Phyllobacterium zundukense: one gene and its partners. The protein of the gene in region 2 interacts with the protein of the main gene of each other region in a pairwise test. Links are inferred from orthologs where the notes say so. Each region holds a gene or a part of one and is shown on either strand. Other genes may lie near its edges. The genes, in order: dnaE, N8E88_RS14485 and dnaQ.

Region 1 (5,098 bases), 2.9 Mb from region 2 along the record:
CCATCCTTCGGACCATGGGGGCGACGCGAAATTCGATCTTGCGCATCTTTCTTATGACGGGTGCTGCGATCGGTGTGACCGGAACGATTGCAGGTGTGGTTCTTGGTGTCGTTGTATGTCTCAACGTCGAACGAATCAGAGAATTCTTTTCCTGGATTTCCGGAACCACGCTGTTCAATCCTGAACTCTATTTCTTGAGCACCTTGCCCGCCAAAATGGATTTCAACGAGACCTTCTCGGTCATTCTGATGGCATTGGTCCTGTCATTTCTGGCAACGCTGTTTCCGGCATGGCGCGCAGCCAAGCTCGATCCCGTTGAAGCCTTGAGGTACGAATAACATGGTGGCAGGGCCAATTTTGCAGCTGATGAATGTCGGCCGCCGTTATGATGAGATTGGCCGTGAGTTGGTCATTCTCAACGACGCCAGCTTTTCGCTTGGCAAAGGCGAGATGGTGGCGCTTGTCGCGCCTTCCGGGGCCGGCAAATCGACGTTGCTTCATACAGCTGGATTGCTGGAGCGGCCAGACAGCGGCGATGTCATTCTCGATGGCAGGTCCTGTGGTTCGCTTTCCGATGAAGAACGCACCGCAATCCGTCGCAACGATATCGGCTTCGTCTATCAGTTCCATCACCTTCTGCCCGAATTTACGGCACTCGAAAACGTTATGATGCCGCAGTTGATTCGTGGAATGAAGCCGGCTGTGGCGTCCGAGCGGGCCCAGCAGCTACTCGATTATATGAAGGTTGGCGCGCGTGCCTCACACCGCCCCAGCGAACTCTCCGGCGGCGAGCAGCAGCGCGTGGCTATTGCCCGTGCTGTGGCGAACGCACCCTTGGTGCTCCTCGCTGACGAACCGACAGGCAATCTTGATCCGGTGACATCTTCTTATGTGTTCGAAGCACTTGAAGCACTTGTTAGACAGTCGGGACTGTCAGCCATGATAGCCACACATAATTTTGAGTTGGCACGCCGCATGGACAGGCGGGTGACGCTCAAGGACGGCAAAATCACCAACCTCTGATCGCGCGACGCTTTTACCTTCCATTAATATTTCGAAAACCATAGCGCTAATAGGCGATTTGGTGTGCTTGACTTTGGAACAAAAAAAGAACAAAAGACATACATACAGACAACGAAGAAGGGTTTTACCGATGAGCGAACTTTTCCAGGATGTTATGTCATTCGTTACAGTCAGCCTGTTCATAGCGACGTTTGCAATGTGGGTCAGCGCAATCTGATAGATCAGGGATCGCTGAGATTGGAGATCCTGCGATCCCATTTCTGTCCACTGCTGAAGCAGGCGAAATCCTCAAATCAGGTGGACACTTCATCGCGCATGTCGGACTATACCGGCGCGGTGAATCAACTTCTCCGTTCAGGTTTTCGGAGACAGAATAATTGGCAGATGGTCAGATAAACAGCAGTCTAAGCGCCGCGAGCAAACAGGCGCTGCGCTTCGTGCACCTTAGAGTCCATTCTGCGTATTCCTTGCTTGAAGGCGCCCTGCAGGTTCCAAAAGTCATTGATCTTGCCGTTGCCAACAAGGCGCCGGCGATCGCGATTACCGATACGAACAATCTTTTTGGGGCGCTTGAGTTTGCCCAGAAGGGCTCGAAGGCAGGTCTGCAACCCATTATTGGCTGTCAGCTTGATATCGCCTTTCACGACCAGGCAGAGGAAAGCCGCAGCGCCAACAGGCGCGAAGCGCTAGGACTGGCGCCGCTCGTCCTCCTTGCGGCCACCGAGGCAGGTTATGCAAATCTCGTGCGTCTCGTCAGCCGTGCGTACCTGGAAACCCCAGCGGGCGATCCCGTGCATATCACTTCGGCATGGCTGAAAGGTCGTGCGGACGGTATCATCGCGTTGTCCGGCGGTCCCGAAGGCCCGATCGCCAAGTCGATCAAGGACGATCGGATTGATCGTGCGCGGCAGCGGCTGAACTATTTGAAATCGCTGTTCGGTGATCGAGTCTATGTCGAACTCCAGCGTCATCGCGGTTACGATCGCGCGTTGGAAGCAGCGCAAGTCGAACTTGCCTACGAACTGGAACTGCCGCTCGTCGCGACGAACGACGTGTTTTTTTCCAAAAGTGCTGATTATGAAGCGCACGACGCACTTTTGGCGATAGCCTCCGGCTCTCTTCTGTCGATTGACGATCGCCGCAGGTTGACACCGGATCACTATCTCAAGAGCGAAGACGAGATGGTGGAGTTATTTGCCGATCTGCCTGAGGCGGTTGAGAACACTGTCGAGATCGCACTACGCTGTTCCTACTATCCCAAGAACCGTGCGCCGATTTTGCCGCGCTTTACGGGCGAGAGCGACGACCCGGAAGCGGCATTGCAGGCCGAGGCCGATGAACTGGCGCGTCAGGCGCGGGAAGGTCTTGCGCAGCGGATCCAGACCTTGGGGCTAGCCGGTGGCCATACAGCCGAGCAATATTCGGAGCGGCTGGAATACGAGATTTCTATCATCACCCGGATGAAATATCCGGGTTACTTTCTTATCGTTGGCGACTTTATCAAATGGGCGAAAGCTCATGATATCCCGGTCGGCCCCGGACGTGGATCAGGCGCGGGTTCGCTCGTCGCCTATGCCCTGACGATCACAGACGTCGATCCTCTTCGGTTCTCTTTGCTCTTTGAGCGCTTTCTTAACCCGGATCGCGTCTCGATGCCGGACTTTGATATCGACTTCTGCCAGGAGCGGCGCGATGAGGTTATTCGCTATGTTCAGGGTAAATATGGCCGTGATCAGGTAGCTCAGATCATAACCTTCGGTACGCTCCAGGCTCGCGCCGTATTGCGCGACGTCGGACGTGTATTGGAAATGCCGTATGGTCAGGTCGACCGCTTGACCAAAATGGTGCCGGCAAACCCGGCAAATCCTGTGACGCTGTCCAAGGCAATCGAAGACGAGCCGCGCCTGCGCGAAGAGCGCGACAAAGAGCCAGTCGTCGAGAGATTGCTCGACATATCATTGAAGCTTGAGGGGCTTTATCGCCATGCTTCGACCCATGCGGCGGGTATCGTCATCGGTGATCGGCCTTTGTCGGAACTTGTGCCGATGTATCGTGATCCGCGTTCAGATATGCCGGTTACGCAGTTCAACATGAAAATGGTTGAAGAGGCCGGGCTGGTCAAATTCGATTTTCTTGGTCTGAAAACGCTGACGGTGCTGCAGAGCGCCGTCAATCTCCTCAAGCGGCGCGGCGTCACGGTGGATCTTTCGGATCTGCCCTTCGACGACAAGCCCACTTACGAGATGCTATCCCGCGGTGAGACTGTCGGCGTGTTCCAGGTGGAAAGCACCGGTATGCGCAAGGCGCTGATCGGCATGCGGCCGGACCGGATCGAGGATATCATCGCGCTCGTCGCGCTCTATCGGCCGGGCCCGATGGAGAACATCCCGACCTACAATGCGCGCAAGAACGGCGATGAAGAGATGGCGTCGATACATCCGAAAATCGATCATCTCGTCAAGGAAACACAAGGCGTCATCATCTATCAGGAACAGGTGATGCAGATCGCGCAGGAAATGTCGGGTTATACGCTGGGAGAAGCCGATCTTCTTCGGCGTGCCATGGGCAAGAAGATCCGCGCCGAGATGGACATGCAGCGGGTCCGATTCGTTGATGGAGCCGTCGAGCGTGGAGTGACCAAGCCGCAAGCCAACTTCATCTTCGACCTGCTCGCCAAGTTTGCGGACTACGGATTCAACAAATCCCACGCCGCGGCCTATGCGATCGTGTCGTTCCAGACGGCCTACATGAAGGCCCACTATCCAGTAGAATTCCTTGCCGCATCAATGACATACGACATGTCAAACACGGACAAGCTCAACGATTTCCGCCGGGAAGCTGTGCGGCTCGGCATCGAAGTCGTCACGCCATCGGTCAATACGTCTTACCGTTTGTTCGAGGTTGGCGAAAACCGAATCTTCTATTCGCTGGCGGCTATCAAGGGTGTTGGCGAAGCGGCTGTCGATCATATTGTCGAGAAACGCGGTGCGACGACCTATGCCAGCCTCGAGGATTTCTGCGAGCGGATCGACCCGCGTGTCGTCAACCGCCGCGTCTTCGAAAGCCTTATAAATGCTGGAGCTTTCGACTGTTTCGGGCGTGAACGGCCCGCCCTGATCGCCGGGCTCGACCGGATTATCGGTCATGCACAACGCACGCAGGAAGACAGCGTTAGTGGTCAGGCGGATATATTCGGGGGAATGGCCGCAAGTGCCCAAACCATCCAACTCCCCGCGGCTGCACCTTGGCTTTCGGCGGAGAAGTTGCGGCGGGAATTTGAAGCGGCGGGGTTCTATCTCTCGGCGCATCCGCTCGACGAGTACCGGGCAGTGCTGGAAAAGATGCGCGTCCAGACCTGGTCGGAGTTTTCGGCGGCGGTCAAGCGCGGCGCCAATGCAGGGCGTCTTGCCGGGACAATTACGGCCAAGCAGGAGCGCAAGACCAAGACCGGCAACAAAATGGGAATCATCCAATTCTCTGATTCTTCAGGACAATTCGAGGCGGTGCTCTTTTCCGAAGCTCTTGCGCAGTACCGCGATCTGCTAGAACCAGGTCGTTCCGTGGTGGTCACTGTTGGCGCCGAAGATCGGCCGGAGGGCATTAGTCTGCGCATCCAGACGGCTCAATCGCTCGAAGACGAGGCGACCCGCATGCAGAAGGCCTTGCGCCTTTATATGCGTTCCAGCGAACCATTGAGCGCCGTTACTCCCTATCTGATACCGCAAAACGACGGCCAGGTAGTGAGCCTGATCCTGATCAAGGAAAATGGCGCAACCGAAGTGGAGATCGAACTGCCGAACCGCTATCGTGTCGGTCCGCAGGTCGCAAGTGCGATGAAAGCCATACCGGGAATTGTGGAAGTCGAGATGGCCTGAGAGGCAAACCTCAACCAGCAACAACTGAATTGCAATTCCGGGTGGAAAATTTCGTTCCAGATTCGGCTATTCTTGTTCCAGATTGGGAGAGTCTTTGTCCCATATTCACCGGTTTTCGTTTGAATCCGTATCATCCGGCAGAGCTTCGACTCGAGATTTGATCCTGCCGAACGTGTATCCGGTCTCGACAGCATTGTTGC
Region 2 (3,972 bases):
TTCTCCCTACAGCGATGTTCGCGCCCGCAGCGCGGCGGTCAAGGTTCCTTCGTCAAGATAATCGAGCTCGCCGCCAACAGGGACACCATGGGCGAGCCGTGTGACGCGAACATCAAGGCCTGAAAGCTGGTCAGTAATATAGTGTGCTGTCGTCTGGCCCTCGACCGTGGCGTTGACTGCAAGGATTACCTCCTTGATCTCGCCTTCCGCCACCCGCCCAACGAGCGATGCGATATTGAGATCGTCCGGCCCGATGCCATCCAGGGGCGACATACGCCCGCCAAGCACGTGATAGCGCACGTTCATCGACCCGGCACGCTCCAGCGCCCAGAGATCGGAAACGTCTTCGACAACGATCAGTGTTGCGCGTTCGCGGCGCGGGTCAGTGCAGATCATGCACGGATCAGATGTATCGACGTTGCCACACGTCGAGCAGATACGCACCTTTTCAGCGGCATCCTGCATGGCAGAACCAAGTGGTATCAGCAGCGCTTCCTTCTTCTTGATGAGATGCAGCGCAGCCCGGCGCGCCGAACGCGGCCCGAGCCCTGGCACTTTGGCCAGGAGCTGGATCAGACGCTCAATTTCAGGACCGGCGATTCGTTTCGACATAGCGTGGGTTTAGAGCAATTTAGCGCTTTAGGGAATCACTACGCGCAACAACTGTAGCGAACAGGCCGGCGAAAACCACAACCCTGTATGCGTTGCTGCCAACCTTCAATACGTCCATGATCGGGATAGGGTGCACTTGCGCCAATGGTTCGAAGGTGAAGCAGCAGCATCGTGCCAGCCGATGCATCGGGAGAATAGGCCACCCGACTGCGGCAACAGGCCTTGCCATCGAATGTGGAGGTAAACTATGCGGAGATTTCCGTTTAGTGTTGCCCTCATTATGAAAAGAACCCGGAGCAGCTGGTCACTGACAATCCGGGTTCAATTCATATAAGAGGAAAGGGGGACGGGCGAAAGCTCGTTCCCCACTCCAAGGTCAATATAGCCGATACCGGCATCTTTTCCAATAAACTTGTGGTTGCCGCTCGCGCTAGAAGGGCAGCTTGAATCCGGGCGGGATTGGCAGGCCTGCGGTCAGCGCCTGCGTCTTCTCGGCCATAATCGCCTCGACCTTCATCTTGGCTTCGTTGTGCGCCGCGATGATCAGGTCCTCGATAACCTCGATATCGTCTTCCTTGAACAGCGACGGATCAATGGTGAGAGCGGTCAGCGCGCCTTTGCCCGAGAGTTTTACAGTCACAAGGCCGCCCCCTGCTTGGCCTTCCGCTTCAAGTGCAGAAATCTCTTCCTGCATGGCCGCCATCTTGGCCTGCATTTCTTTGGCCTGTTTCATCATGCCCATAATGTCACGCATGGAAAACTCCTGTTGTTCAATCGTCTTCTTCGATGGGTGCCAGTGTATCACCACTGGTAGCCGCACCCTCGATGATTTCGTTGTCCGCTTGTCCGGCTGGCGCCGCGATGCGTACATTTATAATCTTCGCGCCTGGAAATCTCGACAGGATAGCCGCAACATCCGGATCTGACCTGGCATCGCTCAAAAGTGAGTCGCGTTTCGCAGTTTCGGTCTCGTTGATCGTCGCATTGCCCTGCTCGCGCGAAAGCGAAACCATCCAGCGAATACCGGTCCAATCACTCAGCCTCTGAGAGAGGTCGGTCAAAAGCGTTTTGGGCGCGTTGTCGGTCAGGTTGATTTCTAACCTTCCCGGCTTGATCGTGACGAGCCGCACACAATTCTTGACCATGATCTTGAATTGCATGTCCCGCTGCTTTTCCGCCAGCGCGATGACATCCTCGATACTGTTGACCGGCACCGTGGGCGCCGCCTGTTCGATTGCCGGCGGAGCGATCGGCTCGGACCTTGCAGCAGGTTCGACCAGACGCATGGTGGCACCACCATTGGAGTTGATCGCACCGCGCGCCGAAGCGATCGCGTCGATAGAACGTGCCACGGCTCCACCGCCATTTCCGGGACGCGGGCCATCACTGCGCGGAGCCTGAGCGGTAAGCGGTCCACCCTCCTCCAGCGATTTCAACGCCTCGTCCAGCGTCGGCAGGTCGGCAGCATGGGCAAGCCGGATCAACAGCATTTCCGCTGCCTGCACAGGGCGGCTGGAATTGTCGACTTCGGTTATGCCTTTAAGCAGCATCTGCCAGGTCCGCGACAGAACCCGGATGGACAGCTTCTCGGAAAAATCCTTGCCACGCGTCCGTTCATCTTCCGAGAGGGAAATGTCATCGGCCACGTCGGGTGTGAAACGGATACGCGTCACCAGATGATTGAAATCGGCAAGATCGGTCAGCACAACGCTCGGGTCTGCACCTACATCATATTGCGCACGGAATTCACGCAAGGCAGATGCAACGTCGCCGCGCATCAGCATCTCAAACAAGTCGATAATGCGAGCCCGATCCGCGAGGCCGAGCATTGAACGAACGGCCCCGGCATCGACGGTGCCCGCACCATGGGCAATGGCCTGATCGAAGATCGAGAGCGAATCGCGCACCGACCCTTCGCCCGCCCGGGCAATCATGCTGAGCGATGCATCGTCGACGGTGATTGCTTCGAGGTCTGCAATCTTCTTCAAATGCCCGATCAGGAGACTTGTGTCGATGCGGCGCAGGTCAAAGCGCTGGCAGCGAGACAAAACAGTAATCGGAACCTTGCGGATTTCCGTGGTGGCAAAGATGAATTTTACATGGGGCGGCGGTTCTTCGAGAGTCTTCAACAGCCCGTTGAAGGCCTGATTGGAGAGCATGTGCACTTCGTCGATGATGTAGACCTTGTAGCGCGCCGAAACGGGGCGATACCGCACCTGCTCGATAATCTCGCGGATGTCGTCGATACCCGTGTGGGAAGCGGCATCCATCTCGATCACGTCGACATGGCGGCCTTCCATGATCGCCTGGCAATGTTCGCCCGGCACCGAAAGATCGATCGTCGGCTTGTCGATGTCAGTTGTCTTATAATTGAGCGCGCGTGCGAGGATACGTGCAGTCGTCGTCTTGCCGACCCCACGGACGCCCGTCAGCATCCATGCCTGCGCAATGCGGCCGGTCTCGAACGCATTGGTCAATGTACGGACCATCGGCTCCTGGCCGATCAGATCGTCAAAATTCTGCGGGCGATATTTGCGGGCGAGCACGCGATAGGCGCTGTCTGCCATGGTGTTCATTCCGCTCCTGCTTTGGTCTACTCGCGTCGCGCAAGTTTGGACCGCCATACACCACAGCGTCAATGCCGATAACGGCTTTGACACAGGCAAGGTGACAAAGAAGAAAGGGTGGGAGGCTGGCACGGCGACCCGTGCCTGGCTCGTTGGGGCTGCTTCCTTCCGGACCTGACCCGGTTGGCGAGTGGCTCGTCCACCACCAACCTCCCGAGGCTCATATCGGCAATTCGCACGCAAAAAGCAAGCGTACAGCCGAAAAAACTGCTATTTGTCGCAAATCATGATGTTCGAACTCGATAGCAAGCTTGCAGCAGACACATTTTCCATTGCGAGACTGGGTCTCTGCGACCTGCGCCTGATGAATGACCGCCGCTGGCCATGGCTGATCCTGGTTCCACAGCGCCCGAATATCTGCGAGATCCATGAAATGACACCGCTCGATCAGACGATGCTCACCTTCGAGGCAGGAATCGCCGCACAGGCGCTGAAAACCGTGGTCAACTGCGAAAAAATCAACACAGCCGCCATCGGGAATATTGTCCGGCAGCTGCATCTGCATGTCATTGCGCGCAACAGCGGCGATCCTGCTTGGCCCGGACCAGTCTGGGGCTTTGGGAAGCGCGAGCCTTATGAGGAAAAAGAAGCAAAGGCCTTTGCGAACGCGATACTGAAGGCTATCTAATTGCTCAATGTACCTGCCTTCCCACGCTGGAGGCTTCGCGGAGTTCCATCCATGCCTTTTCACCTCTTCGATGCTCCGGATATGGAGCCAAGCCATTTCGTCGGC
Region 3 (4,033 bases), 680 kb from region 2 along the record:
ACTGAAACTGTCTGGGAAAACGCATCATCTCAACAGCGCGGTCGTTCTCGCCAAGGATGGCCAGACATTGTGGCGCCACGTGTCGGTCGCACGCATGACTTTGCGCGATCTCGATCCGGGTTTCATTGGTAGATACCTGTCGCGCGTTGGACCTATCGCTTTGCAAAGTGTTGGCGTTTATCAGTTCGAGGGCGAAGGCGTTCAGTTATTCGAAAAGGTTGATGGCGACTATTTCACCATAGTGGGTTTACCGCTTTTACCATTGCTCGCCGAGTTACGCCGTGAGGGCGCGATAGATGGCTGATCATCCAAAGGCGTTTGTTACGGGATTCCCCATTCGCCACTCGCGTTCGCCATTGATCCACGGCTATTGGCTGAAAAAGTATGGCGTGGAAGGCTCCTACCAGGCCATTGAGATTGCGCCGGAAGGCTTTGCTGATTTTGTCCGAAGCCTGCAGAACAATGGTTATACCGGCGGTAACGTAACGATACCGCACAAGGAGATGGCATTTGCCTTGTGCAAAAAACGCGACAGTGCCGCTGAAGATATAGGCGCCGTCAACACGCTATGGTTTGAGGATGGGGAGTTGTGGGGTGGTAACACCGATGCCTACGGTTTCCTCGCCAATCTGGATGCACTTGGCGCAGGCTGGGACAATGGCGATAAGGCGCTGGTTCTCGGCGCCGGCGGTGCCAGTCGTGCAGTCGTTTATGCACTGAAGCAGCGAGGATTTAACGACATCCGCATAGTCAATCGCACGGTGGATCGAGCGCAGGCACTTGCGGACCGCTTCGGGTACGGCACAAGCGCGCATGGATGGCAGGCAATTCCTGAATTGCTGCAAGACGCCACATTCGTTGTCAACACGACTTCACTGGGTATGGAAGGCAAGGACGATCTGAGCATCGATCTGTCGTTTGCAAATTCAAATGCCCTGCTGACAGACATTGTCTATGTTCCGCTGGAAACACCGCTGCTGAAGACAGCACGCGCACATGGACTGAGAACGGTGGACGGACTTGGCATGCTGTTGCACCAGGCTGTTCCCGGTTTCAGACATTGGTTTGGTGCCACACCGGAAGTAACACCGGAACTGCGTGCACTCATTCTCGCCGATATGGACAGATCAAACCATAGCGGGACGTCCATATGATCGTGCTTGGCCTGACGGGTTCCATCGGCATGGGCAAGTCAACATCTGCTCAGATGTTCATTGACGAAGGCATATCGGTTTATTCGGCAGACGAGGCTGTGCATCGGCTTTATTCCGGGGCCGCCGCTCCATTGATCGAGGCGGCATTCCCTGGAACGACCGAAGGAGGCAAGGTGGATCGTACGAAACTCTCCGCCGCGGTTATGGGAAATCCGGAGGCGCTGGAAAAGCTCGAGGCGATTGTCCATCCGCTTGTTCGGGCCGAGGAGAACAGATTTCGAGATGCCGCGCGCGCCAGCGGTGCGAAACTGATTGTCGTCGATATTCCTCTGCTCTTCGAAACAGGGGCTGAAGACCGGGTTGACAAGATACTCGTCGTTACCGCGCCTGAAGAAGTGCAACGAAAGCGCGTTCTCGAACGTCCCGGCATGACGCCAGACAAGCTGAACGCCATTTTGGCACGCCAGACGCCGGATGCGGAAAAGCGCGCCCGAGCCGATTTCATCATCGACACGCGCCATAATTTCGACGTCACGCGAGGTGAAATTCGCAGGATTATCAGTCTGCTGACAGTATAGAGGGGATAACATTTCAGTCCCCACTTGCCCACATTGGCCGATTCGTGGAACTTGGGCAAAGGGGTGATTACATGCGCGAAATCATATTCGATACAGAAACGACCGGTCTTGACCGGCTTGATGACCGTGTCATAGAGATCGGCGGCGTTGAGCTGATCAACCGGTTCCCGACAGGACGGACGTTCCACGTCTACATCAATCCCGAAGGCAAGATCATCCATCCTGATGCGCTGGCCGTGCACGGTATCAGCAATGACAAGCTGGCCGATAAGCCGCTTTTCGCCGGGATACTGCATGACTTCCTGGATTTCATCGACGGGGCGAAATTGATTGCCCACAATGCAACCTTCGATATGGGCTTCATCAACGCGGAGCTCAACCGGCTGGGTCATCCGCCGATTCACAATGACCGCGTCGTGGATACATTGGCGCTGGCGCGGCGAAAACATCCGATGGGGCCGAATTCGCTCGACGCTCTTTGCCGGCGCTATGGCATTGATAACAGCCACCGCACGATGCATGGCGCTCTGCTGGATTCGCAGCTTCTCGCCGAAGTCTACATAGAGCTGATCGGTGGCAAGCAGGCCGCACTTGGCCTCACGATTGCCGAACAAGGAAACAACCAGCGGTCAGGTGATATCTCGGGAACAATTATCATTTCCCGCCGGCCAATACCGCTTCAGCCTCGTTTAACCGAGGCTGAGAAAATGGCCCACGCGCAACTGGTCGACAAGATTGGCGACAAGGCCATCTGGAACGAACGCATAGCTTCCGCTGCTTGAGTGAAAAAACCCGGGCGAGACCTGGGTTTTTCTCAACTTTAAATAGTCTGGCTCAGCTGACTTGCGCCTTGGCCTGTTCTTCGGCCATGCGCTGCTGGAACATTTGCGCGAAATCGATCGGGTCGATCATCAGCGGGGGGAAGCCGCCATTACGTGTGGCTTCTGCAATGATCTGGCGGGCGAACGGGAACAGCAGGCGCGGGCATTCGATGAACAGCAGCGGCAAGAGATGTTCCTGCGGGAAACCGACAAGCCTGAAAACACCACCATAGACGAGTTCGGCATTGAAAAGGACATCTTTGCCTTCGCTCGCCTTTGCCGACAGCGTGAGCACGACATCGAAGTCGGTTTCGGCGATCGGATTGGCGTTGACGTTGACATTGATGCTGATACCGGGAGCATTTTCGCGCGGACGCAGCGACAAGGGAGCGCCGGGGCTTTCAAAGGAAAGGTCCTTTACATACTGCGCCAGTATATTCAGCGTCTGCTGCTGAGCGGAACCGTTGCCAGTTGTCGCTTCGTTGCCGTTCTCGGCCTTTTCATCAGGCTTTTGAGCCATTGTCTGGAAACCTTCTTCTGTTACGTCCGCTTTGCACGGTTATCGAATGAATGCAGGGGTCGCTAGCATGTGTGCCTCAACGAGGCAAGGCTCTCGCACTAGTCTCATAGTTCAATGACACGCCGAATCCCTATGGTTTCGGGTTCCACGGTGAGTCCGGATCGGGCTTGCTCGAGTAGTCTTCAGGATCGAGTTCGATCACCCGGTCCTTGATGCGCGATGTATCGGGACGGCGACGAGGGCGTTCGCCGGAGTTGACGACGACCACACGGTCACTGATGCAGCGCCAGCCAAAGTCCCGAACAGCGGGGATGAAAAGCAGCAGGCCTATGATGTCGGTGATGAATCCAGGTATGATCAGCAGGAACGCCGCGAAAACCAGCATGACACCATGAACCAGTTCGCGTTTTGGTGTGCGGCCAGCGGCGGTTTCCTCACGGATTTTCTGGATGAGGCCAAGGCCTTGAAAGCGCAGAAGGAACACGCCGACAAAAATCGACAGGATTATCAGACCAAGCGTTGCCAAAACACCGATCTCGCTGCCGACTACAATGAAACCGGCGATTTCAAGAAATGGCAAAGCCAGAACGAAAAGGGGCACAAGAGATCGCAAACTAATTTACCTTTCAAAGGACATATCCGGATATTATCCATAGCCGGTGTCAATTTCATGCCTATATAGGATGGCGTGAAGAGTATTTGTATGATTGCTGTTGGCAATCTATATATTTTTGGTATTTCGACGGAAGATTGAAAGCCGTAAACGAACATTTAGGACGAATGGCAGGCGACATGGAATATCTGGACTTTGGAACGATTTTCTTTTTCGTGGCGGCAGTGGTGATTTTCCTGCAGCTGCGGAAGGTCCTCGGTCGCCGCACAGGCAGTGAACGCCCACCGTTCAATCCCTATACTCGCACTGCCGATGCCGACGACAAGTCCAAACCTGGCGACAATGTC

What was found.
Region 1: the proteins of N8E88_RS14485 (region 2) and dnaE interact in binary tests that used the Escherichia coli proteins (3 or more experiments, as listed by UniProt). The link is inferred for Phyllobacterium zundukense from one-to-one orthologs.
Region 3: the proteins of N8E88_RS14485 (region 2) and dnaQ interact in binary tests that used the Escherichia coli proteins (3 or more experiments, as listed by UniProt). The link is inferred for Phyllobacterium zundukense from one-to-one orthologs.

What each region holds. Positions count from the first base shown.
Region 1 is NZ_CP104973.1:3,328,065-3,333,162, reverse strand. What follows is about bases 1,038-5,098. They hold dnaE (DNA polymerase III subunit alpha), read left to right. Parts: upstream 1,038-1,415; coding sequence 1,416-4,898; downstream 4,899-5,098. Other genes in these bases: N8E88_RS28680 (DNA polymerase IV), read right to left, coding at 5,004-5,098. Outside these bases: N8E88_RS28695 (lipoprotein-releasing ABC transporter permease subunit), read left to right, coding at 1-338; N8E88_RS28690 (ABC transporter ATP-binding protein), read left to right, coding at 340-1,023. UniProt on the Escherichia coli protein: DNA polymerase III is a complex, multichain enzyme responsible for most of the replicative synthesis in bacteria. This DNA polymerase also exhibits 3' to 5' exonuclease activity. The alpha chain is the DNA polymerase catalytic subunit.
Region 2 is NZ_CP104973.1:431,103-435,074, forward strand. What follows is about bases 786-3,720. They hold N8E88_RS14485 (DNA polymerase III subunit gamma/tau), read right to left. Parts: upstream 3,189-3,720; coding sequence 1,383-3,188; downstream 786-1,382. Other genes in these bases: N8E88_RS14480 (YbaB/EbfC family nucleoid-associated protein), read right to left, coding at 1,043-1,366; N8E88_RS14495 (HIT domain-containing protein), read left to right, coding at 3,463-3,720. Outside these bases: recombination mediator RecR, read right to left, coding at 7-612; more of N8E88_RS14495, read left to right, coding at 3,721-3,867; nudC (NAD(+) diphosphatase), read left to right, coding at 3,919-3,972. UniProt on the Escherichia coli protein: Part of the beta sliding clamp loading complex, which hydrolyzes ATP to load the beta clamp onto primed DNA to form the DNA replication pre-initiation complex.
Region 3 is NZ_CP104973.1:1,108,866-1,112,898, reverse strand. Bases 663-3,658 are described here. They hold dnaQ (DNA polymerase III subunit epsilon), read left to right. Parts: upstream 663-1,803; coding sequence 1,804-2,514; downstream 2,515-3,658. Other genes in these bases: N8E88_RS17770 (FxsA family protein), read right to left, coding at 3,204-3,658; secB (protein-export chaperone SecB), read right to left, coding at 2,567-3,073; coaE (dephospho-CoA kinase), read left to right, coding at 1,151-1,732; N8E88_RS17790 (shikimate dehydrogenase), read left to right, coding at 663-1,154. Outside these bases: N8E88_RS17795 (Maf-like protein), read left to right, coding at 1-304; more of N8E88_RS17790, read left to right, coding at 297-662; more of N8E88_RS17770, read right to left, coding at 3,659-3,686; N8E88_RS17765 (Tim44/TimA family putative adaptor protein), read left to right, coding at 3,866-4,033. UniProt on the Escherichia coli protein: DNA polymerase III is a complex, multichain enzyme responsible for most of the replicative synthesis in bacteria. The epsilon subunit contain the editing function and is a proofreading 3'-5' exonuclease.